One region of the Lysinibacillus sp. NPDC093712 genome, then DNA from elsewhere that is predicted to be linked to it. Evidence: a T-box and tRNA genes for the amino acid it is inferred to sense, from the RefSeq annotation. Region 1 holds a T-box; the other holds one or more tRNA genes.
What was found. A T-box is a leader RNA that pairs with one kind of tRNA and senses whether it is charged. The one in region 1 lies ahead of ileS (isoleucine--tRNA ligase), so its partner is inferred to be a tRNA-Ile.
Positions count from the first base shown of each region.

Region 2: it encodes a tRNA-Ile, which carries the amino acid that the T-box ahead of ileS (isoleucine--tRNA ligase) is inferred to sense. The anticodon was not compared.

Region 1 is NZ_JBNNUU010000003.1:309,712-334,174, reverse strand. It holds gene ACQKNX_RS14255 (DUF881 domain-containing protein) at 1-555, shown strand, start outside; gene ACQKNX_RS14250 (small basic family protein) at 559-930, shown strand; gene ftsA (cell division protein FtsA) at 1,026-2,309, shown strand; gene ftsZ (cell division protein FtsZ) at 2,363-3,529, shown strand; gene ACQKNX_RS14235 (sigma-E processing peptidase SpoIIGA) at 3,731-4,564, shown strand; gene sigE (RNA polymerase sporulation sigma factor SigE) at 4,578-5,285, shown strand; gene sigG (RNA polymerase sporulation sigma factor SigG) at 5,400-6,173, shown strand; gene ACQKNX_RS14220 (YlmC/YmxH family sporulation protein) at 6,350-6,586, shown strand; gene ACQKNX_RS14215 (YggS family pyridoxal phosphate-dependent enzyme) at 6,760-7,464, shown strand; gene ACQKNX_RS14210 (cell division protein SepF) at 7,448-7,945, shown strand; gene ACQKNX_RS14205 (YggT family protein) at 7,966-8,244, shown strand; gene ACQKNX_RS14200 (RNA-binding protein) at 8,349-9,137, shown strand; gene ACQKNX_RS14195 (DivIVA domain-containing protein) at 9,233-9,757, shown strand; T-box leader at 9,863-10,085, shown strand; gene ileS (isoleucine--tRNA ligase) at 10,284-13,052, shown strand; gene ACQKNX_RS14185 (helix-turn-helix domain-containing protein) at 13,232-14,410, opposite strand; gene ACQKNX_RS14180 (hypothetical protein) at 14,656-14,982, shown strand; gene ACQKNX_RS14175 (cation acetate symporter) at 15,009-16,577, shown strand; gene lspA (signal peptidase II) at 17,175-17,654, shown strand; gene ACQKNX_RS14165 (RluA family pseudouridine synthase) at 17,651-18,562, shown strand; gene pyrR (bifunctional pyr operon transcriptional regulator/uracil phosphoribosyltransferase PyrR) at 18,903-19,445, shown strand; gene ACQKNX_RS14155 (solute carrier family 23 protein) at 19,466-20,776, shown strand; gene ACQKNX_RS14150 (aspartate carbamoyltransferase catalytic subunit) at 20,984-21,862, shown strand; gene ACQKNX_RS14145 (dihydroorotase) at 21,864-23,141, shown strand; gene carA (glutamine-hydrolyzing carbamoyl-phosphate synthase small subunit) at 23,141-24,241, shown strand; gene carB (carbamoyl-phosphate synthase large subunit) at 24,234-24,463, shown strand, end outside.
Region 2 is NZ_JBNNUU010000004.1:492,061-497,000, forward strand. It holds gene ACQKNX_RS17760 (CynX/NimT family MFS transporter) at 1-999, shown strand, start outside; gene ACQKNX_RS17765 (nitric oxide synthase oxygenase) at 1,647-2,693, opposite strand; tRNA gene ACQKNX_RS17770 (tRNA-Glu) at 2,914-2,985, opposite strand; tRNA gene ACQKNX_RS17775 (tRNA-Asn) at 2,987-3,063, opposite strand; tRNA gene ACQKNX_RS17780 (tRNA-Ile) at 3,076-3,149, opposite strand; tRNA gene ACQKNX_RS17785 (tRNA-Gly) at 3,154-3,227, opposite strand; tRNA gene ACQKNX_RS17790 (tRNA-Phe) at 3,237-3,309, opposite strand; tRNA gene ACQKNX_RS17795 (tRNA-Ser) at 3,322-3,414, opposite strand; tRNA gene ACQKNX_RS17800 (tRNA-Ala) at 3,430-3,505, opposite strand; tRNA gene ACQKNX_RS17805 (tRNA-Pro) at 3,518-3,594, opposite strand; tRNA gene ACQKNX_RS17810 (tRNA-Arg) at 3,618-3,694, opposite strand; tRNA gene ACQKNX_RS17815 (tRNA-Leu) at 3,711-3,799, opposite strand; tRNA gene ACQKNX_RS17820 (tRNA-Gly) at 3,805-3,879, opposite strand; tRNA gene ACQKNX_RS17825 (tRNA-Leu) at 3,926-4,010, opposite strand; tRNA gene ACQKNX_RS17830 (tRNA-Lys) at 4,019-4,091, opposite strand; tRNA gene ACQKNX_RS17835 (tRNA-Gln) at 4,109-4,183, opposite strand; tRNA gene ACQKNX_RS17840 (tRNA-His) at 4,195-4,270, opposite strand; tRNA gene ACQKNX_RS17845 (tRNA-Trp) at 4,307-4,380, opposite strand; tRNA gene ACQKNX_RS17850 (tRNA-Tyr) at 4,393-4,476, opposite strand; tRNA gene ACQKNX_RS17855 (tRNA-Thr) at 4,483-4,558, opposite strand; tRNA gene ACQKNX_RS17860 (tRNA-Asp) at 4,571-4,643, opposite strand; tRNA gene ACQKNX_RS17865 (tRNA-Met) at 4,650-4,724, opposite strand; tRNA gene ACQKNX_RS17870 (tRNA-Val) at 4,750-4,825, opposite strand; partial or broken rRNA gene rrf (5S ribosomal RNA) at 4,840-4,940, opposite strand, start outside.

The DNA.
Region 1 (24,463 bases):
TTAGCAGATATTCGCTCACTTAATGAGGTAATGGGTCGCTATGAGCAATCTGAAAAAGCTAATTTACAAGCTGTTTTAAATGACACAGTCAATCAATTAAAACAACAGGCAGGCTTAACGGATACTACAGGTCCAGGGGTAGTACTCCGAGTGGAGCCAGCGCCGGAATTAGTTGCAATGGGGTATGAAATGAAAGAGATTTCTCCGGATTTACTTACCCAATTACTGAATGAATTATTTAAATATGATGCTGCTAGTGTTGCCATTGATGGCAATCGTATTGTTCATACATCAGCCATCAGAGACATAAATGGGAAAACGACGGTGAATAGTGTAGCACTTTCATCACCACCTTTCAAAATCTATGTTGGGACAAGCACATATAAGGCAGCACAAAAAATGTATAATTCTATTCAAGCTTCAACATTTATCGATTCATTTTATTTAGATAATTTTAAATTAGTGATAGAGGAGCCTACTGCACAGTTAACCATACCGGCATTCGATCAACCATTGACGAATGATTATTTAACAGAGGTCAAAAAAGGAGATTAATATATGTGGCTACCATTTTTAGGTTTGGTATTTGGACTAGCGCTTGGCTTGTTAACAAATATCCAAATTCCCTCTATCTATGAAAATTATTTGTCAATAGCAGTGCTGGCTGCATTAGATACGTTATTTGGAGGTATTCGAGCTCAATTACAACAAGTATACGACGATAAAGTATTTGTATCAGGTTTCTTTTTTAATATAGTTCTTGCGGCGGGATTGGCGTTCATAGGTGTGAATTTAGGGGTGGACTTGTATTTAGCTGCCATTTTCGCCTTTGGAGTGCGTTTGTTCCAAAATATAGCAATAATTAGGCGTATTTTACTAACTCGGTTAGATGAAAAACGTCACAATAAGAAAAAAACTTCCATAGAATGAGAGAAAAATTGACCAAAATACTCGATTTGCTTAGACATTAGGCAAGATTTACAATAGAATGAAATTAAGAGCATTTTCAAGGAGGTGCAGCGAATTTGAATCATCAAGAATTATATATATCACTCGATATAGGATCTTCCTCTATCAAAGTATTAATAGGTGAAATGAGCGACGGACAATTACATGTAATTGGGGTCGGTAATGTAAAATCGAATGGGGTTCGAAAAGGTGCAATTGTTGATATCGATGCAACAGTTCAATCTATTCGAAAAGCAGTAGAACAAGCAGAACGAATGACAGGTTATCAAATCGATGAAGTCGTTTTAGGCGTTCCAGCTAATCAGACGATGTTACAACTAGTTAAAGGTGTTGTCGCTGTAAATAGTGAAAATAGAGAAATTACAGATGATGATTTAGACAGAGTGGTAGAATCTGCACAAGTCATGTCAATACCTCCTGAACGTGAATTAGTCAACATCATTCCAAGACAGTTTATAGTAGATAATTTAGACGAAATTAAAGACCCACGAGGTATGATTGGTATTCGTCTCGAAATGGATGCGACAATGATTACGACCTCTAAAACGTTGTTACACAATGTACTTCGTTGCGTAGAGAAAGCGGGATTAAGCATTAGAGAGATTTATTTACAACCACTAGCGGCTGGTTATTTTGCATTAACAGAAGATGAAAAAAACCAAGGTACAGCCTTTATTGAATTAGGTGGCGGCTCAACAACTATCTCGGTATTTGAAGAGGGGCTACTTACACATACTGGTGTCATTCCGGTAGGTGGGGATCATATTACAAAAGACATTTCAATTGTTTTAAAAACACCGACAGATCAAGCGGAGCAAATTAAACACCAATTTGGACATGCCTTTTACGATGATGCTTCAGACGAGGAACTTTTTGAAGTGCCAGTTGTAGGTACAGATTCAAGGGATCAGTACAGCCAACGCTTTATTTCAGAAATTATTGGTGCTAGATTAGAAGAATTATTTGAACTAGTAATCGATGAGTTAGCACGTCTAGGCGTTCGAGATTTGCCAGGTGGTGTTGTTTTAACAGGTGGAGTTGCAAAGCTAGATGGTATAGCTCAATTAGCACGCCAGATACTGCAAACGCGTGTTAGAATATATACTCCAGATTATATTGGCGTTAGAGAGCCTTCATTTACGACGGCAGTTGGACTGATTCGTTACGCCTATCTAGAAGATGATTTTTATGGAAAAGGTACGAATACGCAGCCTATTGAGTATGCGGTTGTCGGTGCTCAAGCACCAGCATCTAAAAAGCAAGAATATGCTACACCTTCAGAATCAAAAGGAAGCGTAATCGGTAGAGCAAAAAAATTATTTGATAAATTTTTTGATTAACTTGAATGCGTAATGAATGATACAGAGTCGAGTTACCGTGGGAGGAAAAAAGAATGTTAGAATTTGATACAAGTGTTGATCAACTTGCAGTTATAAAAGTCATTGGTGTGGGTGGTGGCGGTAACAACGCTGTTAACCGAATGATAGAGCATGGTGTACAAGGTGTTGATTTTATCGCAGTAAACACAGATTCACAGGCTTTGAATTTATCGAAAGCAGAAATTAAGCTACAAATCGGTACAAAACTTACGCGTGGTTTAGGAGCAGGAGCTAATCCAGAAGTAGGGAAAAAAGCGGCTGAAGAAAGTCGTGAACAATTAGAAGAAGTATTACGCGGTGCGGATATGGTATTCGTAACAGCTGGAATGGGTGGAGGCACAGGTACTGGTGCTGCACCGGTTATTGCCCAAATTGCACGTGATTTAGGCTCACTAACAGTTGGTGTTGTAACACGACCTTTTACTTTTGAAGGGCGAAAGCGACAAACACAGGCAATTGGTGGTATTGGTGGCATGAAAGAAGCTGTCGATACATTAATCGTCATTCCGAACGACAAGCTATTACAAATTGTCGACAAATCGACTCCGATGCTAGAAGCTTTCCGTGAAGCGGATAACGTTTTACGTCAAGGTGTACAAGGTATTTCAGATTTAATTGCAACACCAGGTCTGATTAACCTAGACTTTGCTGACGTAAAAACAATTATGTCTAACAAAGGTTCTGCGTTAATGGGTATCGGTATTGCGACAGGTGAAAATCGTGCAGCAGAAGCCGCTAAAAAAGCAATTTCAAGCCCATTACTGGAATCATCAATTGATGGTGCTAAAGGTGTCTTGATGAACATTACAGGTGGCTCAAACCTAAGCTTATTTGAAGTACAAGAAGCTGCAGATATCGTTGCATCGGCTTCGGATGAAGAAGTTAACATGATTTTCGGTTCTGTTATTAACGAAAATTTAAAAGATGAAATCATTGTAACCGTTATTGCAACTGGTTTCTCAGAAGAGACGCTACAACAACACCGAGGAAATACGCGTCCAGGCATTAACAGCATTAATAATCGACAAGCTGCTCCTCAACAACAAGCACCTATTCGTGAGCAGCGCCAAGAGGTACATGTTCAGCAAGAACAACCACAGCGTCAAAGTCAGCAAAATTATGGACAAGATGATATGTTAGAAGTACCTGCATTTTTACGTAACCGTAAAAATCGCGGATAATAAAAACTCGTATTTTACATCTGTAAAATACGAGTTTTTTTAGGTGCCTGACACGCAAACAATTCTGAATTGTTTGCGTGTCAGGCACTTTTTGTGTAAGGAAACGAAGTTTTTTGTCAAAACATTTTAAGGAAATCATGCGATTGTTTGACAATATTTGTGGCGCTGGCGTGCTAACTTTGTAAGTAGGAGGCGGCTGTTATGTATGGAGAATGGCTGGTGCTCATTAATACGCTTTATAATCTAGCAATATTGACGTTTACAGCAAAAGTTACAGGCGTTTATGTAAAGAATACGAGATTATTAATGAGTTCAATTATTAGTAGTTTAATAGCTGTAATCGGTGGTCAAATGCTGCTTACGATTGTGCTAAGTTTTATTGTACTGATTGGTCTAGCTTTTCGCTTTAAACTTCGAAGCTTTCAAAAGCAAGGTCCTATTGTACTGACCGCAACGATTGTTATTGGCGGACTGTTAACAGCATTACAACCGTATTTAAAGAATCTTTCTGTCATTCACTTTATTGTACTTTGCTTATTGCTGGCATTTGGTAATCTCCTTATATTTTATAAGCAATGGGGATTTGTCAAGCTGGAGCGTGTCAGTGGACAGTTTGTATTTCAAACGACCTTAAAGGTTTTTGATGAAGTTATCCCACTTTCGGCATTTGTAGATACAGGGAATCAATGTATTGAGCCACTGTCGGGAAAACCTGTCCATTTCGTTTCGTATTCAGCACTACGACCTTATTTACCAGCAACAATTCGAGATGCACTATCGCAATGGCAAGAAACAGATCCTTACGATGTATCAATGTTTTCAGTAGATTATCAGCGTCTTATTCGATTTATTCATGTCAATACTGTGCAACAACAAACTGTTGTCTTAGGCTTTCGCTTTGATGAATTGCATATTAAAGGAGAGTCATCACAAGTAAAAACAAATGAATATATCGTTTTAACAAAAAAAGCTAAAAATTTTCCGCATAGCACAGCAGCAATTTTACATTTTTCAGCGCTTTCAAATAACTCATAGAGGGGGAGAACTATTGCTTCTTAGGCTACTTGCTAGCTTGAAAAAATTATGGGGTAAGTTTCGGAGTCGTGAAACGTACTATATAGGGGGAAATGATTCATTGCCAGTGCCACTAAGTCGAGAAGAAGAAGTCACAGTCATTGCATCCTTTATGAACGGAGATTTACGAGCTAGAGATACACTTATTGAACGTAATTTACGTCTTGTTGTTTATATTGCTAGACGTTTTGATAATACGGGTACGCCGATTGAAGATTTAATTAGTATTGGTTCAATTGGCTTAATAAAGGCGATTGAAACGTTCAATACCGATAAAAATATTAAACTTGCAACGTATGCATCACGTTGTATTGAAAATGAAATTTTGATGCATTTACGTAAAACAAGTCGCATGAAGGGTGAAGTTTCACTAGATGAACCACTAAATTCTGATGCAGATGGAAATGAGTTACTATTGTCTGATATTTTAGGGACAGAGGAACATATTATTTTAGATAATGTTGAAAAGAAAATCGAACGTCAGCATATGTTCCATGCCATTAATTTATTAGGAGCACGTGAACGATATATTATGGAATGTCGTTTCGGATTAAACGGTAAAATTGAAATGACGCAAAAAGAAGTAGCAGATCATTTAGGAATTTCGCAATCATATATTTCAAGGTTAGAAAAGAAAATTATACAAGATTTACGAGAAAATTTGAATCAGCCAATATCTTAGATAGGGAAATTTATCCTACCTAAAATTGGTCACATTTTTTCTGCATATTCTCGATTCTGTCGGACAAACTGATGTAACGGTTTAGTCAGAGAATAACATCCGGAGGAATCGAATATGCGAACAAAAGTAGATCTTTGCGGCTTAGATACATCGACTTTGCCAATTTTAAAGCACGAAGAAATGAAGGAACTCTTCATTCGATTACAAGCAGGGGAAACAGAGATTCGGGAAGAGCTTGTAATGTGTAATTTAAGGTTAGTGCTAAGTATTGTCGGACGATTTGCCTACAGGGGTGAACAGGCAGATGATTTATTTCAAGTAGGCTGTATTGGCCTCATGAAAGCCATTGATCATTTCGATTTGAAGCATAATGTACGATTTTCAACATATGCTGTACCAATGATCATTGGTGAAATTCGTCGCCATCTGCGTGATCATCATGCACTACGTGTTTCTCGTTCTCTTAGAGATATTGCGTATAAGGCGATGCAGGCAAAAGAGCAATGGATAACCGATAATTTGCGAGAACCAACGATTGAAGAAATCGCAGAAATGATTGACATGAAAAAGGAAGATGTATTATTTGCTTTAGATGCCATTCAAGACCCAGTTTCATTACAAGAGCCCATTTATGCAGACGGTGGAGACGCTGTTTATATGATGGACCAATTACGTGATGATGATGTATCAGAAGATCAATGGGTTGCCTACGTGTCAGTGAAGGAAAGCTTACAAAAGTTAGATGTACGTCAGCAGATGATTGTAGCTAAGCGTTTTTATTATGGTGAGACACAAACTGAAATTGCAAAAGAATTAGGGATTTCCCAAGCGCAAATTTCACGTCTAGAAAAAAATGCCATTGAAACAATGCAGAAAGATTATAAGTAAGTAGACAATGCGCACCCGAAACTTCGGTGCGCATTTTATCTTCATTGCGTTAGTGCGAACATGAAGATAGCGGTCATAGATTTTTATTAGCAATACAGCAACTAATCAATAAGCATTGTAAATGTTTTAGCTCAACATAAAACACAATGGTAATTGATTTAGTAGGAGGGATACAGATGCGTTTCTCGATGTTACAGCAAAAAGAAGTAATAGAAGCAGGGAATGGACGTTTTTTAGGCTTTGTTGTAGATGCAGAAGTATCAAAAGAAACGGGCTATGTAACGGCATTTATGATTGCAGAGCCACGAAAATATCTAGGGTTTTTTAGAGGAGAAGAATCAATAAGAAAAGTGTATATGAAAGATGTTCTTGTAGTCGGAAAGGATGTCATTCTAGTAAAGGCATTATCGTAGAATCTTAGCATTTGTGCTGCTCGCTCATATTTTTCGAACAGTAAGACTGTAGCCTCTCATTTCGTGTGAGCAGCGTAAATGGATCAGCATTTTTATAGGTCAGGCTATTCATTGATAAATGAAGAGTTGCTTGTTACAATAAAGGAAACTAAGTTGTAAAGTTGGGAAAAACAGTGACGAAAATCTTAACAAATTTAGACAAAATTAATAATCAAATACAAGCAGCACAACAGCGTTCAAATCGTGAGGCAACTAATGTTCAAATTATTGCTGTTACGAAAGAGGTTTCCGTTGAGAGAACACAAGAAGCAATTGATGCAGGGCTTATACATTTAGGTGAAAATCGTCCTGAAGGCTTAATACAAAAAATTGAAGCCATTCAAGCAAATGTACACTGGCATTATATTGGATCATTACAAACTCGAAAAGTAAAACAAGTTATTAACGAAATTGATTACTTACATTCCTTGGATCGTTTAAGCTTAGCAGAAGAAATTGAAAAAAGAGCAACAAAAACGGTAAAATGTTTTGTACAAGTTAATGTGTCAGGTGAAGAATCAAAACATGGTTTAACAGCAGAAGACGCAGTAACTTTTATTGAATCTTTACAAGACTTCACGAAAATTCAAGTTGTAGGTTTAATGACAATGGCACCAAATACAGAGGACGAAACAATTATTCGCTCTGTTTTTAAGCAATTAAAACAATGTCAACAGCAAATAGCCGAACGAGGATTCGCACACGCACCTTGTACCGAGTTATCAATGGGCATGTCTAATGACTTTGAAATAGCGGTAGAGGAAGGAGCTACATTCGTTCGAGTCGGAACGGCTCTTGTTGGAAATGAAAGAGGGGAACAGGATGAGCATGAAAAATAAAATTAAAAACTTCTTTTATCTTGAAGAAGACCTAGAAGAAGAAATCACGCAAGCTCCTATTCAACAGCAACAACCCGTGCAACAACAACCGATTCATGCAGCTAAACCATCTAAAAAGGTCATCAAAGAACGTAAGGCACAAATTCATGAAATTGTACCGCAAAGTACAAATGCCAATAATAATATTGTTAGTTTACAAGCAGCTATGAATACAAAAGGTGCAAAGGTTGTATTGGTAGAACCGAGAGTTTATGCAGAGGCTCAGGATATCGCAGAAAACTTAAAAAACAAAAGAGCAACAATTGTTAATCTGCAACGTATTGAACGAGAGCAAGGTATACGAATTATCGATTTTTTAAGCGGTACAGTCTATGCGCTAGGTGGGGACATTCAACGTATAGGCAAAGATATATTCTTATGCACACCAGATAATGTAGAAGTGTCTGGCGAAATTTCAAATTTTATTTTAGACGATAATTAATAGCGAGGATTGTAGTTTATATGACTTTTTATATAATTTTGCATTATTTGGATTTAGCGTTTACTGTGTACTCATTTATGCTAGTAGCATATGTTTTAATGTCTTGGGTACCAGCTGCTCAAAGTTCAGCAATTGGCCGTTTTCTTGAAAGAATGTGTGATCCATACTTAGGGCTTTTTAGAAAAATCATTCCTCCTATTGGCATGATTGATATTTCTCCGATTGTGGCAATATTCATGTTGAATTTTATTAAAAATGGGCTTTTTATTGTGATTCAAAAAATATTCTTTATGTTTTAGTCAAAATCCTCACAATTAGTGGGGATTTTTTGTGTAAAAAGGGAATACTAGACTTACATATACTAGTAGTTTCAAATGGATGAGGTAGATGGGGTGAACGATAGATGGAGCATTTAATACAACATTTTAGGAAGGACGAGCAACCTTTTATTGAGCAGGTAGTAAGTTGGCAACGTGAGGTGGAAGACCGCTATGTTCCGAAACTTACAGATTTTTTAGATCCAAGGCAGCGTTTTATCGTAATGTCTATCATTGCGCAAAATAATATGCTTCAAACGACAAGCGATGGCTTGTTTCATGAAGCAGAACGTCAACGTATGCTTATTTTCCCAACGTATTTCGAACCGCAAGAGGAAGATTATCAGCTTACAGTATTTACAATTCACTATCCTGCAAGATTTGTCCAATTGCGCCATCCAGATGTGCTCGGTGCCCTATTATCTTTAGGCTTAGACAGAGCTAAATTCGGAGATATTCGGGTGAATGAGCAGCAAGTGCAGTTTGTTGTCGCTGAAGAGATAGCAGATTATGTACGCCTTCATTTAACAGGAATTGGGAAGGTTAAAGTGCATGTAGAATCAATTAAAGAGTCACAAGCGCTTATTGAAAATGAAGATGACTGGCAGGAAGAATCTTATACCGTTACTTCTATGCGTTTGGATGTCATTATTGCAACGGTATTAAAAGTGTCTCGTCAAAAAGCACAAGCACTTATTACTGGAAAAAAAGTGCGTGTAAACTGGACTGAACGAGATAGTGTTGCTTTTGAATGTCAAGAAGGTGATATTTTATCAGTACGAGGTAGTGGTCGCATGAAAATATTAATGACAGAAGGCCGAACAAAGAAAGATAAAATTCGTTTACAAATCGGTCGTTTGACCCAAAAAGGGTAAAAAACATGTAATTTCTATTTATTTTTACTGCTAAGTTGTTAGAACAATTGTATAATAGAAATTACGAATGTACATGTAAAGGAGAGAAGGATCGTATGCCATTATCACCTATTGATATACATAATAAGGAGTTTACAAAATCTTTCAGGGGATATGCTGAAGATGAAGTAAATGAATTTTTAGATCAAATTATTAAAGATTATGAAAAACTACTCCGTGAAAAAAAAGATGTCGATAAGCAACTGGAAATGGCTTTAGAGCAAGCGAGACATTTTAATTCTTTAGAGGAAACATTACAAAAATCAATTGTTGTCGCGCAAGAGGCAGCAGATGAGGTACGAAGAAACTCACAAAAAGAAGCAAAGCTTATTGTGAAAGAAGCCGAAAAAAATGCAGATCGCATTGTGAATGAGGCATTAACGAAAGCACGTAAAGTAACAATAGAAATAGATGAGCTGAAAAAGCAGTCAAAAGTTTTCCGCAATCGATTTAAAATGCTTGTTGAAGCACAGTTAGATTTACTTAATGCAGACGATTGGGATCATTTATTGCAATATGATATTGATTTAACAGAAATTCAGTCTTCTGTTGGGGATGCCCAAGAATCAGAAGAAATCTAAATAGTCCATTGAAAAAGTGACGTAGTCATGTAATGAATATGACTTGACGCCATACATGGATTTCCATATACTATTGTAATAGTAATTAAATAAGAACAGATATGCATATAGGCAGAGACGAAGACAGTATTTGTTAGGTGTAGTAAAGCGATTTGGGGATAGTGTGAGCCCAGACAAGCAAATAACAAAGAAAATCACTTCTGAGCTAAATAACTGAACGTTTAGTAAGTTATTTCGGAGCGCACAACGTTAACGTGCTTTCAAGCGGTAGTACAATTATGTACTACAACTAGGGTGGTACCGCGAGTTCAAGCTTCTCGTCCCTTACAGGGATTGAGGGGCTTTTTTTGTTGTTAATGGATTGTTTTGCGTGTCACTAGGAAAGTATAGCAAAAAGGTGTAATTTAAATGATTGGCACAAGTTGTGTCCTCTTTACCTTTGCTTGGGACTTACAAAATCTGTCGAATGTAATTAAATGCTTAGCAATTGTTCTCTGTTTGCAAAAAATAAAGGAGGAATTAACAAATGGTTGAATATAAAGAAACGTTACTAATGCCGAAAACAGATTTTCCAATGCGCGGAAATTTACCAGCGAATGAACCAAAAATGCAAGAAAAATGGAATGAAATGGACATCAATAAACTACAAATGGAGCGTACAGCAGGTCGCCCTGAATATGTTCTACATGATGGCCCTCCCTATGCAAATGGTGATATCCATATTGGTCACGCCTTAAATAAAGTGCTGAAAGATATGATCACACGTCATCGTTCAATGACAGGTTTCCATGTTAACTATATTCCTGGATGGGATACACATGGTTTACCAATCGAGCAAGCTTTAACGAACAAAGGTGTAAAACGTAAAGAAATGTCTATTGCTGAATTCCGCGAGCTTTGCGAAAAATATGCATATGAACAAATCGATAATCAGCGTGAGCAATTCCGACGTTTAGGTATCCGTGGTGATTGGGAAAACCCATATATTACGTTAAAACCAGAATTTGAAGCTCGACAAATTGAAGTATTCGGTAAAATGGCTGAAAAAGGCTATATTTATAAAGGCTTAAAACCAGTGTATTGGTCACCATCTTCAGAATCTGCATTAGCAGAGGCTGAAATTGAATATAAAGATGTAAAATCAGCTTCTATTTATGTAAGCTTTGCGATTAAAGATGCAAAAGGTGTTGTACCAGCTGATGCGAAATTTATTATTTGGACTACTACACCTTGGACATTACCAGCGAATTTAGGGATTTCTCTAAATCCAGAATTCATCTATGTTGTTGTGGCAGTAGCGGATAAAAAGTTCATTATTGCGAAAGAATTGCTTGAAACAGTTGCAAAAGAACTTGATTGGGAATCTTATGAAGTTATTCAAGAGGTAAAAGGGGAAGCTTTAGATCGCATCGTAGCACAACATCCGTTCTACGACCGTGAATCGCTTGTAATGGTTGGTGAGCACGTTACTGCTGAGGCAGGTACTGGTTGTGTTCATACTGCTACAGGACACGGTGAAGATGACTATCAAATTGGTAAGTTATATGGTTTACCAATTTTAAGTCCAGTGGATAACAGTGGTTGTTATACTGATGAAGCACCAGGCTTTGAAGGTGTTTTCTACAATGATGCAAACAAAATGGTTACTGCTAAATTAGAAGAAGTTGGCGCATTAGAAAAACTAAACTTCTTTACGCACTCTTATCCACATGACTGGCGTACGAAAAAACCAGTAATTTATCGTGCTACACCACAATGGTTTGCGTCAATCGATGCTTTCCGTGATGAATTATTAGATGCGGTTAAATCGACAGCATTTACACCTGCTTGGGGCGAGACACGTCTTTATAATATGATTCGTGACCGTGGAGACTGGGTTATTTCTCGTCAACGTGCATGGGGTGTACCGATTCCAATTTTCTATGCTGAAAACGGTGAGCCGATTATTACGCCAGAAACAATTGCACGTATTTCTACACTATTCCGTGAGCATGGTTCAAATATTTGGTTCCAAATGACGGCTAAAGAATTATTGCCAGAAGGCTTTACGCATCCAGGAAGTCCAAATGGTGAATTCACGAAAGAAAACGATATTATGGACGTTTGGTTTGACTCAGGATCATCTCACCAAGGTGTGCTAGTTGAACGTGGTATGAAATATCCAGCTGATCTTTACTTAGAAGGGTCTGACCAACACCGTGGTTGGTTTAACTCGTCGTTAATTACGTCTGTGGCGATTAATGGCTATGCACCATATAAAGGTCTCTTAACGCATGGTTTCGTTCTAGATGGCGATGGTCGCAAAATGAGTAAATCACTAGGAAATGTAATTATCCCACAAAAGGTAATGGATCAATACGGTGCTGATATTTTACGCCTATGGGTAGCTTCTGTAGATTATACTGCCGATGTTCGTATTTCAATGGATATGTTAAAGCAAGTTTCTGAAGTTTACCGTAAAATCCGTAATACATTCCGTTTCTTACACGGCAATGTAGCTGATTTCAATCCATTGAAAGACCGTGTACCATATTCGGATTTACGTGAAATGGATCAATACATTTACATGCGTCTACAAGATGTATTAAAAACAGTGCGTAGCGCTTATGATCGTTATGATTTTGCTGCTGTTTACCATGCGGTTAATAACTTTGTTGCTGTAGAACTATCTTCATTCTACTTAGACATCGCAAAAGACGTTGTTTATATTGAAGGTCATGACAATCACGATCGACGTGCAATGCAAACGGTTATTTACGATACATTAATGACATTAGTAAAAATCATGACACCAATCATCCCACATACAACAGATGAAGTTTGGTCTTATTTACACGCACAAGGTGTTGTAGAAGAGGTATCAGTTCAATTAACGGATTTCCCATCAGTAGTTGAGCAAGCAAACTTCGATGAGTTACGTGAAAAATGGGAAACAATTATCGATGTACGTGATGCTATTTTAAAAGCATTAGAAGAAGCTCGAAATGCTAAAACAATCGGTAAGTCTCTTGAAGCGAAAGTAACAGTTTATGCAAAACCAGAAGTATTAGCATTATTGAATGATGCTAACATTGATTTTGCTCAGCTATCAATCGTTTCTGCGTTTGAGGTAGCACCAATTGAATCAGCTCCTGCTGAAGCGCTAGCTTTAGAACATGCATCAATTGTTGTTGAAAAAGCAACAGGTGAGAAATGTGAGCGTTGTTGGTCAATTTCTGAAACAGTTGGAACAAATGAAGCGCAACCAACAGTATGTGCTCGTTGTGCAGAAGTTGTTGAAAAGTATTACGTATAAAATTTTATGAAATAAAAATGAGCAGGCGATGATGAAATCGACTGCTCATTTTTTATATGAATGGATAGCTGTGAACATACCGATCTAAAGTTAAGTACGATAGTGGAAAGTAACGTTGAATAGGAAGTAAGCGAGGGTGTCTGTACGAAGTTGTTTTGAGAACTGAGCATTCAGTATATTTACTTAAACAATATTTCGATTGTATTGCGGTAGTCAGTTGGAGAAATTCCTACATATTTTTTAAATGTAAGACTGTAATAATTGGGTGTATTAAAGCCAGAACTTGTTGAAATTTTTTCAATGGTGTAGTCAAATTTCCGTAAATACGGGAGTGTTTTAATTATGCGAGTATACGCTACATAATCAACAAAATTACGACCAGTTTCTTTTTTAAATAAGCGGCTAAAGTGAGTAGGACTAAAATTAATTGATTTGGCGACATCACTAATAATTAGTTGCTCATCATAATGCTCCTCGATATATTGAATAGCCTTTTGTAGTTGTTCATGCTCCGTTAAGTCCTCATAAAATCGTATATGAATATTATCTACAGGTGGCTTTCTACGTGCTTTTCTAGCCTGACTGTAGGATTCTTTAACTTGCATAGATTGCAAAAACACACCACCAATTCCTATAAAAAGGTGGATATTATAATCTCTTTTCAAAAGCTCGATAACGGTCAGTAAAGTGGTGACACCATCTGTCCAACGTTTAAATGATGTATACGTATGAGGAATCCGCATCAGCAATAATAAGTAACGCTCGAAATTTAAAAAGGACAGGGGTGCTTTGTCCGAAAAATGCTGACGAAAGACATTGGTAATAACACTACTTGCATCGTACAGTATCGGTCGGTTTTGCTGAGCATCTACATAGCCTTGGATTAAAAAAACGATATTTGGAATACAGTCAGTTGATAAAAACGAAGAAGCTTGAACAATTTCCTGTTCGTTATTAATTTCACCCCGTATGAGTCGTCTCAAAAAAGCTTCGCGAAATGGTGACGTATGATTGTGTGGGATTTGTTGTGATAGCTCAAGCATTGTAACGGTACTTGCTTGTTGATCTTTATAGGATGTATAAAGTTTTTTTACAATTCGTAAAAATTTTTGTTTTTGCAAAGGTTTAATAAGAAGTGCTAGTAAATTTAATTCAATGGCAATACCTGTTGAATAGGTTAAGTGTACTGCAACAATAGGGACAATAATACTATTAGGATAATTTTTCTTTAATCGTTTGACCTTTACCCAATCAAATAAATGGTTAATTTCATAGACGAAAATTGCCACCTCTTGTGCGCTCGGTCGTGTACATTCAATAAATGTATGCGGGAGAAATTCTTCTAGCCATCCTATCATTTGCTGTTTTTCAATTGAATTCTCAACGTACCATACGACGCTTAAAATGCTAAACAGCCCCTTTCTAAAATCAAAAAACAAAAAGAAGATTGATAAAAGTATTTTAACTTAAAATAGCAATATTTTGTACTAATACAGCAAAATATTGTACCTATATTATTAGAAAAATAGAATAGAATAGTTGTAGTGAATAATAATTTGAAATTTCAGATAATTATTCACCTAGACAAAAGGGGGTTAGTAATATGGCGGGGAGTCATGATTATGAGTATGTGGAAGCTGGAACTGTGGATGTCAGAGATTTGCCACCGTTAGATCCGACGACGCATAAAATTATGAAGGATGAGTTTACTACAGGCTTTAGCTTAACGGTATTTTATTTTATTTTAATTTTTAGTATCCCGGTAATGAATTGGTTTGCTCCTGAAATTGCATTTAAGAAAGTATGGGGAGGCATGACTGTAACGTGGTTTGTCACGACAATTGTCATGATGGTGATGGCCTTTGTTATTGCATATGTCCATACGGCTTTGTATGAAAAGCGCTTGAAAAAATATGAAAATGTCAAATAAGTAGTTCACTAAAGGGGGTAGGTTGAATGATTGAGACGATTTTAGAACCAAAAATGTTGTTGACAATTGTACTCATGGGAACCATTGTGTACATTACGTATTTAACGAAAAAAAATACAACGGCATCTGATTTCTTCGTTGGGGGACGGAGCTTTGGATGGTTTACGAATGGATCAGCTATTGGGGGAGACTACTTAAGTGCAGCTACATTCTTAGGGATTGCGGGTTTAACATTTCAGCTAGGCTATGATGGTGCCTATTATGCATTTTGCTTCTCAATTGGCTTGACGCTACTAGCTATTTTTGTTGCTGGGCCATTAAGACGTTTTGGAGCATTTACTGTAGCAGACTTTTTAGCTTATCGCTTTCATAGTAGACGAGCTCGTTTAGCCGCAGTAATTGTTGTTTTAGCGATTTCAGGCTTCTACGCGGCGCCGCAGCTGTTAGGAGCAGCACAAATATTAAGTATGTTTTTTGGTACATCTTATGAATTCGGTATTATCTTTACATGTATAGTAATGATTTTCTACGTAGGAATAGGTGGAATGAAGGGGACGACAATCAACCAAGCATTAGAGCTTTGGATTCGTCTAGGAGCGTTCATTGTCATGCTTATTGCAGCAATGTATGGGGGCTTGCATTACGACAAAATTTTAGCAGCCATTAATTCCTTTAATGGCCCTATTACAGGTACATCACCGTATGCCTTGGATGGTAGTGATATTAACTTTGATGGTGGGGCATGGACTGGGACAGGCTTTTATTTCCCAACGTTTTGGCAAACGATAAGTATGACAATCGGTTTAGCGCTAGGTACTATTGGATTACCGCATATTTTATTGCGTTTTTATACGAATCCAAGTGCTAAGGCTGCCCGTAAATCTGCTTTAATGGCCATTGGAATTGCCAGTACGTTCTTCTTGTTAGCTGTTTTTTTAGGCGTTGTGGGCCGTGCTATTTTCATCTCAGGTAGTGCAAGTGAAGAAGTGATGAGAGATTTAGTACTTGGTGGCAATAACATGGTTATTCCAACAACTGCGCTTGCCTTAGGAGGCGATTGGCTTCTTGGCCTTGTTATTGCAGGGGCATTCGCTGCAATCTTCTCTAATTTATCAGGACTATTCATTACCAGCTCGGGCGCATTAGCACATGATTTATACGCTAGCTTTATGAAAAAAGATATTACGCAAAAACAACGAGTAGTTGCCGGAAAAGTAGCTATTGTTATTTTAGGTATTCTTTATGGTGGACTAGGTTTACTCGTTAAGGATGCATCGATCGGTCATTTAGTTGCTTTAGCATTTACGGTTGCTGCAAGTACATTTACACCGATTTTTATCTTAGGTATTTGGTGGAGAGGTATGACAGAAAAAGGAGCTATTGCTGGATTGGTGATTGGCCTTGTTGTGTCCATGTGGATGATTTTCTTACCAGGAACACTGCCGAGTTTCCTACAATTTAAAATCCCAGGTATTATAACTGTACCAGTAGGTTTCCTTTCTGTCATTATTGTGTCATTGTTAGATCGTAAAGTACCTGCTGATGTAAATGATTTTATGAAGCGCGTACACTCGAAAGAATCTGAAACTGCATAGGCCCTGATACTTTCAGGCTGTAACTTACAGAGTATTGAAAACATAGGCGGTAGACCAACTCAAAGAAATTTGGGCTGGTCTATTGTCTTTCTTTTAGAGAAATGGGTTTGTAAACTACTAAGGTGGTGGTTGACACTTTAGTACGAGACAAACTCACATGGGCACTTTTGTGAGAAAGCGTAAAAGAATATCATCAACATGTGTTCTTTAGAAGCGGTATAATTTATTAGTAGTGGATACTAGTTGATTGGAGTGGAGGGCGCGACACTCCGGCAGGAACAGCACGAGCGGAAAATCCATTTTTGTGGCACCGCCACAAAAATTAGTTGGAGCCGTGCCTGCGGAAAGGGAGCGCCTGGAATGGAAATCAACGGCTTCTTATTTTTCGTGGAGGCATCGATTTGGAAATCTTGGTTTTGAACGGACAAGGCAGGGCGTTTATGTGATTTTATTGACAGTACAATAGGCGAAGCGCTATGATTTTTACTTTTGGGCCGCAGCCTTGTGTTTCCGTCATATTTTCATGTTATATTAGTTATTGCTATATAAGCTCTTATGGTAGAATAGGTTAGATGTTGAGTGAACGGAGGAATAGCTGTGTATAAATATTATGGATTGGCCGCTTTTGTGATTATTTTAGATCAATGGACAAAATGGCTAATTGTGAAAAATATGGAGTTTGGTGAGCGCATTTCCGTATGGGACCCATGGTTTGGCATTTTATCTCATCGTAATAGAGGTGCAGCATGGGGAATGCTTGAAGGACAAATGTGGTTATTTTCTATTGTAACAATAGGCGTTATTTGTGCCATTATTTACTTTTATCACAAAGAAGCAAAGGGCAAGCCTCTTTTTCAAGTAGGCTTAATGCTTTTATTGGGTGGCGCCATTGGTAACTTTATTGACCGTTTATTTAGAGGAGAAGTAGTAGATTTTGTCGACGTATTAATCCCTATTATGAATTACGATTTCCCGATTTTTAATATTGCGGATGCAGCATTAACGATTGCCGTTGTCGTATTAATGATTGGTTTAATCGCCGAAGATAAAAAAGGAAAGAAACAGGTGAAACAATGACGCAAGTATCATATACAATCGAAGAACAACAGCAAGGAGAGCGCATTGACAAAGCGATTTCAAGTATACAGACAGAGTGGTCTCGTACACAAATTAGCAATTGGATTACAGAAGGAATTGTCAAAGTAAATAGTGAGACAGTTAAAGCGAAATATAAAGTAAAAGCAGGCGATGTTGTAGAAATCATCGTGCCAGAAGCAGAACCTTTAGATGTAATTGCTGAAAACTTAGACATTGAAATTGTTTATGAGGACGCGGATGTTCTCGTTGTCAACAAACCAAAGGGCATGGTTGTCCATCCTGCACCTGGTCATATGACAGGTACACTTGTAAATGGGTTAATGTATCATTGCAATGATTTATCGGGCATTAATGGTATTTTGCGTCCTGGTATTGTACACCGTATCGATAAAGATACATCAGGTTTACTAATGGTTGCGAAAAATGATGTAGCGCATGAATCATTAGTCGATCAACTTGTTAAAAAAACGGTAACGCGTAAATATACAGCGCTTGTCCATGGACATATTGCACATGATAAAGGAACAATTGACGCACCAATTGGCCGTGACCAAAAGGATCGTCAAAAACAAGCAGTTGTCGATAAAGGGAAACATGCAGTAACGCACTTCCAAGTTATTGAACGCTTAGGTGAGTACACACTAGTAGAGTGCCGTCTTGAAACAGGACGTACACACCAAATTCGTGTGCATATGAATTATATTGGATTCCCTCTTGTTGGTGATCCAAAATACGGACCGAGAAAAACGATTGATTTTGGTGGACAAGTATTACATGCAGGAGTTTTAGGGTTCGATCATCCTACAACTGGCGAATATATGGAGTTTGAAACACCACTTCCTGTCGATTATGTACAATTATTAGAGGAATTACGAAATAAGGATTGACGAATATTTAAAGAAGGTCTATACTAACGAAAGTGAATGAACGACTTTAACTTAATATTCACCTTTAATGGCAGTCCAGAGAGGCTGAGAAGGTACATGTGAACGTGTTGCAAAAATTTGTGCTGCAAATTTTTTCGACATGCTATTTAAACACGTACTCAACCCTCTCAGGCTATTCGCCTCGAGAGGTTTTTTTATGCCGTTGTAATGGTGCTTTACCACTTAGGAAGCATCCCGTAACAATTCGATTGTGCTAAACAACTTTTCAGAGGCAATACTCTAATAAAAGTTGCGCATAATGGACAACACTGAAAATAGATTCAAGAGAGGAGGACAAAAGATGTCAAAAAATGAGCTATTAGATGGGCCATCAATGACAAGAGCATTAACACGTATTGCACATGAAATTATTGAACGTAATAAAGGCATTGATGAATGTATTTTAGTTGGTATAAAAACACGCGGTGCCTTTCTAGCGAGACGCTTAGCGGAGCGTATCGAAAAAATAGAAGGTAAAGCCATTCGTACAGGGGAGTTAGACATTACGCTTTACCGAGATGATTTATCGACAAAGCATGAAAATGAGCAAGCTCATGTCGAGCAAGTGGATATCAATTATGTCGTTGCCAACCAAAAAATTATTTTAGTCGATGATGTACTATATACAGGCCGAACTGTCCGTGCTGCATTAGATGCCATAATGGACTTAGGACGACCAGCACAAATTCAACTGGCAGTGTTGATTGATCGAGGACACCGAGAGCTACCAATTCGAGCTGACTATGTTGGAAAAAATGTTCCGACATCTGGCACAGAGCGCATCGTTGTCAATTTAACTGAAGTCGATGGTGAAGATTGCGTCATTATTTATAAAGAAGACTAACTATAAAGTGAGGAAACGTTATGTCAAAGGCAGTGTTAGATATAAATGATAAACCGACTCCAGTCCAATTGGTGACATTAAGTTTTCAACATATGTTTGCCATGTTCGGGTCAACGATTTTAGTACCACAGCTAGTAGGCCTTAGCCCAGCAATCGCCCTTCTAACAAGCGGGATTGCAACATTGTTCTTCCTATTAATTACGAAGTTTCAAGTGCCAGCATATTTAGGCTCATCGTTTGCCTTTATCGCACCAATTTTACTTGCCGCAGGCGGTTTAGATGACAATGGTTTAAGTGTCAACCCAGGTAACGCCATGATAGGGGCTATGGCCGTCGGTGTAACCTACGGCATTGTGTCACTCATCATTTGGAAGAGCGGCTATAAATGGATTATGAAAATCCTTCCGCCTATCGTAGTAGGCCCTGTTATTATGGTTATCGGCCTTGGCTTATCAGGAACAGCAGTAGGCATGGCGATGAATGTTGATGGAGAATATAACTTACTGCATTTCTCAGCAGCACTTGTCACACTATTTACGGCAATTATTTTTACAATCTTCTTTAAGGGGATTTTAAGTACAATGCCGATATTAATCGGCCTAATCGTTGGCTATGTGTACTCCATTTTTATCGGTATCGTCAACTTTGAACCGATTAAAGAAGCCAAGATGTTTGCTCTACCACATTTCATTATTCCTGGTGTAGATTATGACTTTACGATTACATCAACGATTTTACTAGCGATGGTACCGATTGTTATTGTGACAATTTCAGAGCATATCGGTCACCAGCTCGTGCTAGGTAAAGTAGTGAATCGAGATTATATTAAAGAACCAGGCTTACATCGTTCATTACTTGGTGATGGCTTTGGGACATTAGTTAGTGCATTTATTGGTGGACCACCAAAAACAACGTACGGTGAAAACATCGGTGTTCTTGCTATCACACGTGTTTACAGTGTGTATGTAATAGCAGGAGCGGCAGTAGTGGCGATTTTCCTGTCATTCTTCGGGAAAGCAATGGCAGTGATCGCAACAATTCCAACAGCTGTTCTTGGCGGAGTTTCCATTCTGCTGTTCGGTATTATCGCTTCAAGTGGTCTCCGTATGCTAGTAGACAATCATGTCGACTTTGGTAACAGCCGCAATCTAGTCATTGCCTCTGTTATTCTAGTAATAGGTATCGGCGGTGCGAAATTTATCGTCACAGAATCACTAAGTTTAGAAGGTATGGCGTTAGCAGCGATTATCGGAGTTGTGCTAAATGCGGTTTTACCAGGTAAAAAAGAAGCCGATATACCAGTACCTTACAATCAAAATAATAATTCATAGTAGTACCTTTTAATGAATTGTCCAGAGAGGCAAAAAAAGGGAAGTAGTGGACAAACGATAAGTAGGCACAGAGCTTACTATAATTTGTCACGCCTCCTTATGCCTCGCTGATGACATCAGCGGGGCTTTTACATTATTTAGACACTTAAAATAATGAAGAACGTCATACATAGACGTTCATGACACACAATCTAATGGAGGTACATGATGAAGAACTTATTATCAATGGAACATTTAACAACTGAAGAGATTAGCAGCATTTTACATCGTGCGCAGGCTTTTGAAAATGGCGAAACATCATCGTTATCTCGTGCTTACAACGTTGCAAACTTATTTTTTGAACCGAGTACTCGAACGAAAACAAGTTTTGAGATGGCAGAGCGGAAAGTTGGCTGTACAGTAATCCCGTTTGACGCAAGCTTTTCAAGTGTGACAAAGGGCGAAACGATGTACGATACAGTCAAAACATTAGAAATGATTGGCATAGATGCGGTCGTTATCCGAGCACAAGAAGATGAATATTATAACGAGCTACTAGAAGGCATTCATGTTGCAGTTATCAACGCAGGAGATGGCGCTGGTCAACATCCATCACAATCATTGCTGGATTTGTACACGATAAAAAAAGAGTTTGGTTCTTTTGAAGGGTTAAATATCACAATCGCTGGGGATATATCTCATAGTCGTGTTGCGAAATCAAATGCTTCGGCGTTACAACGACTAGGAGCAAATGTGCATTTTCTTTGCCCAGAAGATTGGGCAGGGGATTTTAAAGCACATCATTCTTGGGACGATTTAATCGAAATAAGCGATGTCATTATGTTACTTCGTGTACAACATGAACGTCATAAAGTAAATAAAAGCTTCTCAAAAGAAAGCTATCATGAAGAGTACGGATTGACAGTGGAACGTGAGAAGAAAATGAAGGCAAAGGCAATTATTATGCATCCAGCGCCAGTTAACCGTGATGTAGAAATTGCTTCAGAGCTAGTCGAAAGCGAACGTTCTCGAATTTTTGAGCAAGTTCGCAATGGTGTATATACGCGCATGGCAATTATTGAAACGATTTTACAAGGGAGAGAATAACATGACAAAAGTACTTCAAAATGTGCAAATGTTAAATGAACAAGGTGAACTGCATACAGTGAATATCGCCATGGTAGATGGCAAAATTACTGCCATTGGACAAGAGGTCAATGTAGCTGGTGCGGAAATTATCGAAGGAAACGGTTTAGTTGTTGCTCCAGGCTTTGTAGATGTGCACACACATTTGCGTGAGCCAGGTTTTGAACATAAAGAAACAATTGCCACAGGCTCTGCATCTGCAGCAAAAGGTGGTTTTACAACGATTTGTGCAATGCCGAATACGAAACCAGTGCCTGACACTGTAGAAAACATGCAACTAATTAACGGTCTTATTCAAGAAAGCGCAGTGATTCGCGTACTGCCATATGGCTCATTAACGCAAGACATTTCAGGTGAAGTTCGTACGGATATCGCGGAATTAAAAGCACATGGTGCTGTAGCATTCTCAGACGATGGTGTAGGAATCCAATTAGCATCAACAATGTATGAACAAATGCAGGATGCGGCAAAGCATAACGTGGTTGTTGTAGCACACTGTGAAGATAATTCATTAATTTATGATGGTGTCATGCATGAAGGCAAGCGCAATAAAGAACTAGGACTACCGGGTATTCCATCCATTTGTGAATCTGTTCAAATTGCGCGCGATGTTCTTCTTGCAGAAGCTGCGGTCGCACGCTATCATGTGTGCCACGTATCAACAAAAGAATCTGTGCGTGCAGTACGTGACGCAAAAGCTGCAGGTATTCGCGTTACATCAGAAGTTTGTCCACACCACTTATTACTTGAAGAGATGGATATTCCATCGGATGATGCTAACTGGAAAATGAACCCACCATTACGCGCTGCAGACGATAAAGATTCTCTACACGCAGCACTACTTGATGGCACAATCGACTGCATCGCAACAGATCATGCGCCACATACAATAGAAGAAAAATGTTGTGGTATGGTTGGCGCACCGTTCGGCATCGTCGGCTTTGAAACAGCATTCCCACTGTTGTATACACAATTTGTTGAGACGGGGAAATGGACTTTAAAGCAATTGATAGATTGGATGACTGTGAAAGCAGCACAAATTTTCGACTTACCATATGGAACGTTACAAGTTGGTGCATCAGCGGACATGGTTTTAATTGATGTAAAGAAAGAACAAACTATTGATGCAGAAGGTTTTGTATCAAAAGGTCGCAATACACCTTTCAATGGTTGGGTCGCAAAAGGTTGGCCAGTAATAACAATTTTTGAAGGTAATATCGTATACCAGGAGGCAGAGTAATGAAAAAACGTTTACTTATTTTAGAAGATGGCACAGTATTTACAGGCACAGCGTTCGGTAGCGAGCGAGCTTCACAAGGTGAGGTCGTATTCACAACAGGGATGACAGGATATCAAGAAACGATTTCAGATCCTTCATTCTACGGACAAATCGTAACGTTAACATACCCACTTATCGGTAACTACGGTATTAACCGTGATGATTTTGAATCAATCACACCAGCAATTCGTGGATTTGTAGTCCGCGAACTAGCAAAAACACCATCAAACTTCAGATGTGATTTAACAGTTGATGAATATTTAACATCAAAGGATATCCCAGGGATTGAAGGCATTGATACACGTAAATTAACACGCATTATTCGTAGCAAAGGATCTGTGAAAGCGATTTTAACTGCGGCTGACGAAGAAGTGAATGTAGAAGAAATCGTCGCAAAACTACAAGCGACACCAGCGATTACGCATCATGTTCGCGAAGTAACGCCAAAGGCTGCTTATCCATCACCAGGCCGTGGCAAACGAGTAGTATTAATTGACTACGGTATGAAGCATGGTATTCTTCGTGAATTAAATAAACGTGATTGTGATGTATTAGTTGTACCTTACAACACACCAGCAGCAGAAATTTTAGCATGGCATCCAGATGGTATTATGCTGTCAAACGGTCCAGGGAATCCTGAAGACGTTGCAGAAGGTATCGAAACGGTACGCAATTTAATCGGAAAAGTGCCAATGTTCGGTATTTGCTTAGGTCACCAAATCTTCTCGTTAGCGAGTGGCGCGAAGTCATTTAAATTACCATTCGGTCACCGCGGAGGTAACCACCCGGTAAAAGATTTACGCACAGGTCGTACAGACATAACATCTCAAAACCATGGCTATGCCATCGATATTGAGTCTTTAAAAGATACAGATTTAGAATTAACACATGTCGCATTAAATGATGGTACTTGTGAAGGTGTACGTCATAAGAAATATCCGATTTTCACAGTACAATATCACCCAGAAGCATCACCAGGACCAGAAGATTCAAACCACTTATTTGATGAATTCATTGAAATGATGGAAGTAGAAGCAGGGAAGGGGAAACAACATGCCTAAACGTACAGATATAGAAACTATTTTAGTAATCGGGTCTGGCCCAATCGTCATCGGACAAGCTGCAGAATTTGACTATGCAGGGACACAAGCTTGTCTTTCATTAAAAGAAGAAGGCTACCGCGTTATTTTAATAAACTCAAACCCTGCAACAATTATGACTGATACTGAAATTGCAGACAAAGTTTACATCGAGCCAATCACACTAGAATTTGTATCACGCAT
Region 2 (4,940 bases), on a different contig from region 1:
TTCGCGCTAGTGTCACCTATTGCCCCATTAGTTGCAAGAAAACTGGGTCTTGAATTAACACTATTTATATCAACGATTTTATTAGCGCTAGGAATTGTACTGCGCTCACTTGGAACTACTGGATTACTCGTATTTGGTACAATGATAATAGGTGTAGCTATTTCATTTGGCAACGTCCTAATTCCAGGGCTACTTAAAATGAAATTCCCTTATCATGTTGGATTACTGATGGCATTTTTCACAATGTCCATGAATTTAACAGCTGGAATTGGTGCTGGTATTAGTTATCCCATAGCCAATGCATCTCTTGGCTGGCAAGGTGCACTTGCAATCGCTCTAGCCCTTGTCGTAGTGACGATTTTTATTTGGATTCCACAATTAAAATTTAATAAGCCTGAACCAACTGTAGCCGCTACGAAAGAACGTATACCATTGTGGAAATCACCAGTTACTTGGGCAGTCACTGGCGCGATGGGTTTTCAATCATTATTATTTTATACAACCGCTGCTTGGATTCCTGAAATCTATATTGCACAAGGTATAGCCGCAGATCGTGCAGGTTGGATGTTTTCCATCATGCAAATTTCACAAGTACCTATGGCTTTAGCTGTACCGATTATCGCTAGTAAAATGACATCACAGCGACCCCTCGTTTTAATGTTTACTGCCTTTTATTTCATCGGCTTTACTGGCCTTGTCATGGAATGGACTAGTCTTGCTGTATTGTGGATGATATTGCTAGGCTTAGCAGGTGGTGCTTCATTTTCACTTGCAATGATGTTCTTTACACTTCGTACACGTACGGCATTTGAGGCAGCAGATTTATCTGGCTTTGCGCAATCATTAGGCTATTTATTAGCCGCAGTAGGTCCTATTTTATTTGGTTACTTACATGATTTATTTGGCGGCTGGGATACAGCTGGATGGCTGTTTGTTGTCGTTGCGGCATTACTATTCTTCTGTTCGTTTAGAGCTTCTAGAAATGAATATATAAATTAAAAAAAGGTAGCTCATCATACTATGAGCTGCCGAGCTTGTCGACAAAAGGGATTAAGAATAGAAATCTTAATCCCTTTTGTTATTTTTATTGTGAAAAATGGGTTCTTACTTTCGTCTTGCCATACTTTTCGAGCATCCCCTCTCTATGAAGCTGTTTGAAGCTGTTTGAAGTTGATTGGAGTGGAGGGCGGGCGACTCCGGCTCAGAACGCACAGTACGTAAGACGCAACAGATCGCGCGTTAGCGAGGGTTGCGGCTTACGTTGTGCCCGCGGAAATCAACGGCAGTAGACCTCTAAATTTGTTTAATGATTAAAGCAGACGACTATCATATATAATCATAAGTGCGATAATCGTACTGTATTTTCATTTTTTCCTTTGAAAGAGCGTGTTGACACTAGTTAATTGGAGCGGAGGACGGGCGACTCCTGCTGGAACAGCACAGTACGTAAGACGCAACAAACCGCGCGTTAGCGAGGGTTGCGGCTTACGTTGTGCCCGCGGAAAGCGCCCGCCCGTAGCGGAAATCAACGGCAGTAGTCATCCCTATATTAGTTTTAAATAAAAAAGGACTATAGACAAATTCGAAAAACTTCGAGTTTGTCTACAGTCTGGGCAGCTCATCATCTATGAGTTGCCTCTTTACGTTTAGTAATGCGGTTTCTGATAAAAATAATTTGGTGTATTATAAACATTGACATAAGGCTTATGAAAAATATGTGTCGTTGCAGGAGATAACGGCGGAATCAACCAAGTCCAGTTGCCTGTTAAGTCACGGCCTGCCTTCTGCTCAGCCTCTTCAAATAGCTTAAATTGCTGTGCAGCAGTATGATGATCGACTATACTTACACCATCTTCTTTAAAGGAATGCAGAACAGCAATATTTAATTCAACTAATGCACGATCACGCCAAAGCGATGCCTGCTTTGTTGTATCGAGACCAAAAATTTCAGCAATCTTCGGTAACATATTATAACGATCATGATCAGCTAAATTGCGTGCCCCAATTTCTGTTCCCATATACCAACCATTAAAAGGAGCGGCCTGAAAATCAATACCTGCCATTTGAAAGCGCATGCTTGAAATAATCGGCACCGCATACCATTTCAACGCTAGTTTCTCCACCTGCGGATGCTCAGGATGGCGAATTGCAACTTCCAATACATCTTCACGTGGAATTGTAAATAATTGAGGTTGACGATTATCCACCTGTATAACGAGTGGTAGTACATCAAATGCTGTTCCTTCACCCTGCCAACCTAATGATTCGCATACTTTTGTAAATGGCACAGAATGTGGGTCACCAACGATGCCAGCTTCTGTCTCATAGCCAGCATAACGTATAAGCTGATGATTCCAAATCTTTACTCTTCCAGATGCAAATACCGTTATTGTTGGGCGAATTTTACCACCATTTGTCGCATACCGAATATGATGCAGCAGCTTCTCAAATATTCCTTGCTCATGTAAAACATCGCGTGCATCCTCAACATGCAGTGAATGCCAAAACAATCTTCCGATACATTTATTACTATTACGCCAGGCTACCCGAGCGCCAAAAGTAAGCTCCTCTGTTGAAGGAATATATACTCCCTCTTTTTCAACTTGCTGTAATCTATTTGTTAGCCATTGGGCAGACTCATTTTGCTCCATTTGATAAAGTGTTAAAAAACGTTGTATCTCTTGTAGTTTCATGTCGTTTTCCTCCATCTAACCTCATATTAGATGAATAGAAATAAATTCACCACGAAAAAATCCATCAGAAAACATACATCTTTTATATATGAAATACTTTGTTCAAATTTAAACCGACAGTCGAAAATTCTTCATCAAAATTTTATAAGAACTAAGTAAATAACTTGAAAAATTACAAAGAAAAAGCACGTAGCAACAATGTGCTACATGCTTTACTAGATGACCCCTACGGGATTCGAACCCGTGTTACCGCCGTGAAAGGGCGGTGTCTTAACCGCTTGACCAAGGGGCCATGGCTCCGAAGGCAGGACTCGAACCTGCGACAACCTGATTAACAGTCAGGTGCTACTACCAACTGAGCTACTTCGGAAAAATTTTATAATGGGCCTAAATGGACTCGAACCATCGACCTCACGCTTATCAGGCGTGCGCTCTAACCAGCTGAGCTATAGGCCCTCTTTGGAGCGGGTGATGAGAATCGAACTCACGACATCAGCTTGGAAGGCTGAGGTTTTACCATTAAACTACACCCGCAAAAAAAGATGGGTCAGGACGGAATCGAACCGCCGACACTTAGAGCTTCAATCTAATGCTCTACCAACTGAGCTACTGACCCGGAAAAAGAAAATGGAGGAGGTAGAGGGATTCGAACCCCCGCGCGGTGTTACCCGCCTGTCGGTTTTCAAGACCGATCCCTTCAGCCAGACTTGGGTATACCTCCGGAAATAAATAAATATGGTGGAGCCTAGCGGGATCGAACCGCTGACCTCCTGCGTGCAAGGCAGGCGCTCTCCCAGCTGAGCTAAGGCCCCAATTTTAAAAGATGGTCGGAATGACAGGATTCGAACCTACGACCCCTTGGTCCCAAACCAAGTGCTCTACCAAGCTGAGCTACATTCCGTTACTGTCTATCTTATCTTTTTATGGCGCGCCCGGCAGGAGTCGAACCCACAACCTTCTGATCCGTAGTCAGACGCTCTATCCAATTGAGCTACGGGCGCTTAATTTTATTAAAAATGGTGCCGAGGGCCGGAATCGAACCGGCACGGTAGTCACCTACCGCAGGATTTTAAGTCCTGTGCGTCTGCCAGTTCCGCCACCCCGGCACATTTGGAGCGGAAGACGAGGTTCGAACTCGCGACCCCCACCTTGGCAAGGTGGTGTTCTACCACTGAACTACTTCCGCATGTGCATAAGATTATTTATCCTGGCAATTATGAAATTTAAATAAATGGTGCGGGTGAAGGGAGTCGAACCCCCACGCCTCGCGGCGCTAGATCCTAAGTCTAGTGCGTCTGCCAATTCCGCCACACCCGCAAATATGATGAGCCATGAAGGACTCGAACCTTCGACCCTCTGATTAAAAGTCAGATGCTCTACCAACTGAGCTAATGGCTCATATTATGAATAAAAAATGGCTGGGGTACCTGGATTCGAACCAGGGCATGACGGAATCAAAATCCGTTGCCTTACCGCTTGGCTATACCCCAATATTATTATATGGGGCGACTGATGGGAATCGAACCCACGAATGTCGGAACCACAATCCGATGCGTTAACCACTTCGCCACAACCGCCATATGAACTATAACAGTAGTTTAATCTAAAAAAATTGGCAGGGGCAGTAGGAATCGAACCCACACCAAAGGTTTTGGAGACCTCTATTCTACCGTTGAACTATGCCCCTATTAAATAAAACTGGTGGAGGGGGACGGATTCGAACCGCCGAACCCTAAGGAGCGGATTTACAGTCCGCCGCGTTTAGCCACTTCGCTACCCCTCCAAGGGCTGGTGCCGGCGATAGGAGTCGAACCCACGACCTACTGATTACAAGTCAGTTGCTCTACCAACTGAGCTACACCGGCATAAAAAAAAGACGGTCCCGACCGGGATCGAACCGGCGATCTCCTGCGTGACAGGCAGGCATGTTAACCGCTACACCACGGGACCATAATTTGGTTGCGGAGACAGGATTTGAACCTGTGACCTTCGGGTTATGAGCCCGACGAGCTACCACTGCTCCACCCCGCGACAATATTACTTTAAGTTTTTAAAATGGTGGAGGATGACGGGCTCGAACCGCCGACCCTCTGCTTGTAAGGCAGATGCTCTCCCAGCTGAGCTAATCCTCCACGTAAAAAAACAAGCGAAGCGACGTCCTACTCTCACAGGGGGAAGCCCCCAACTACCATCGGCGCTAAAGAGCTTAACTTCCGTGTTCGGTATGGGAACGGGTGTGACCTCTTT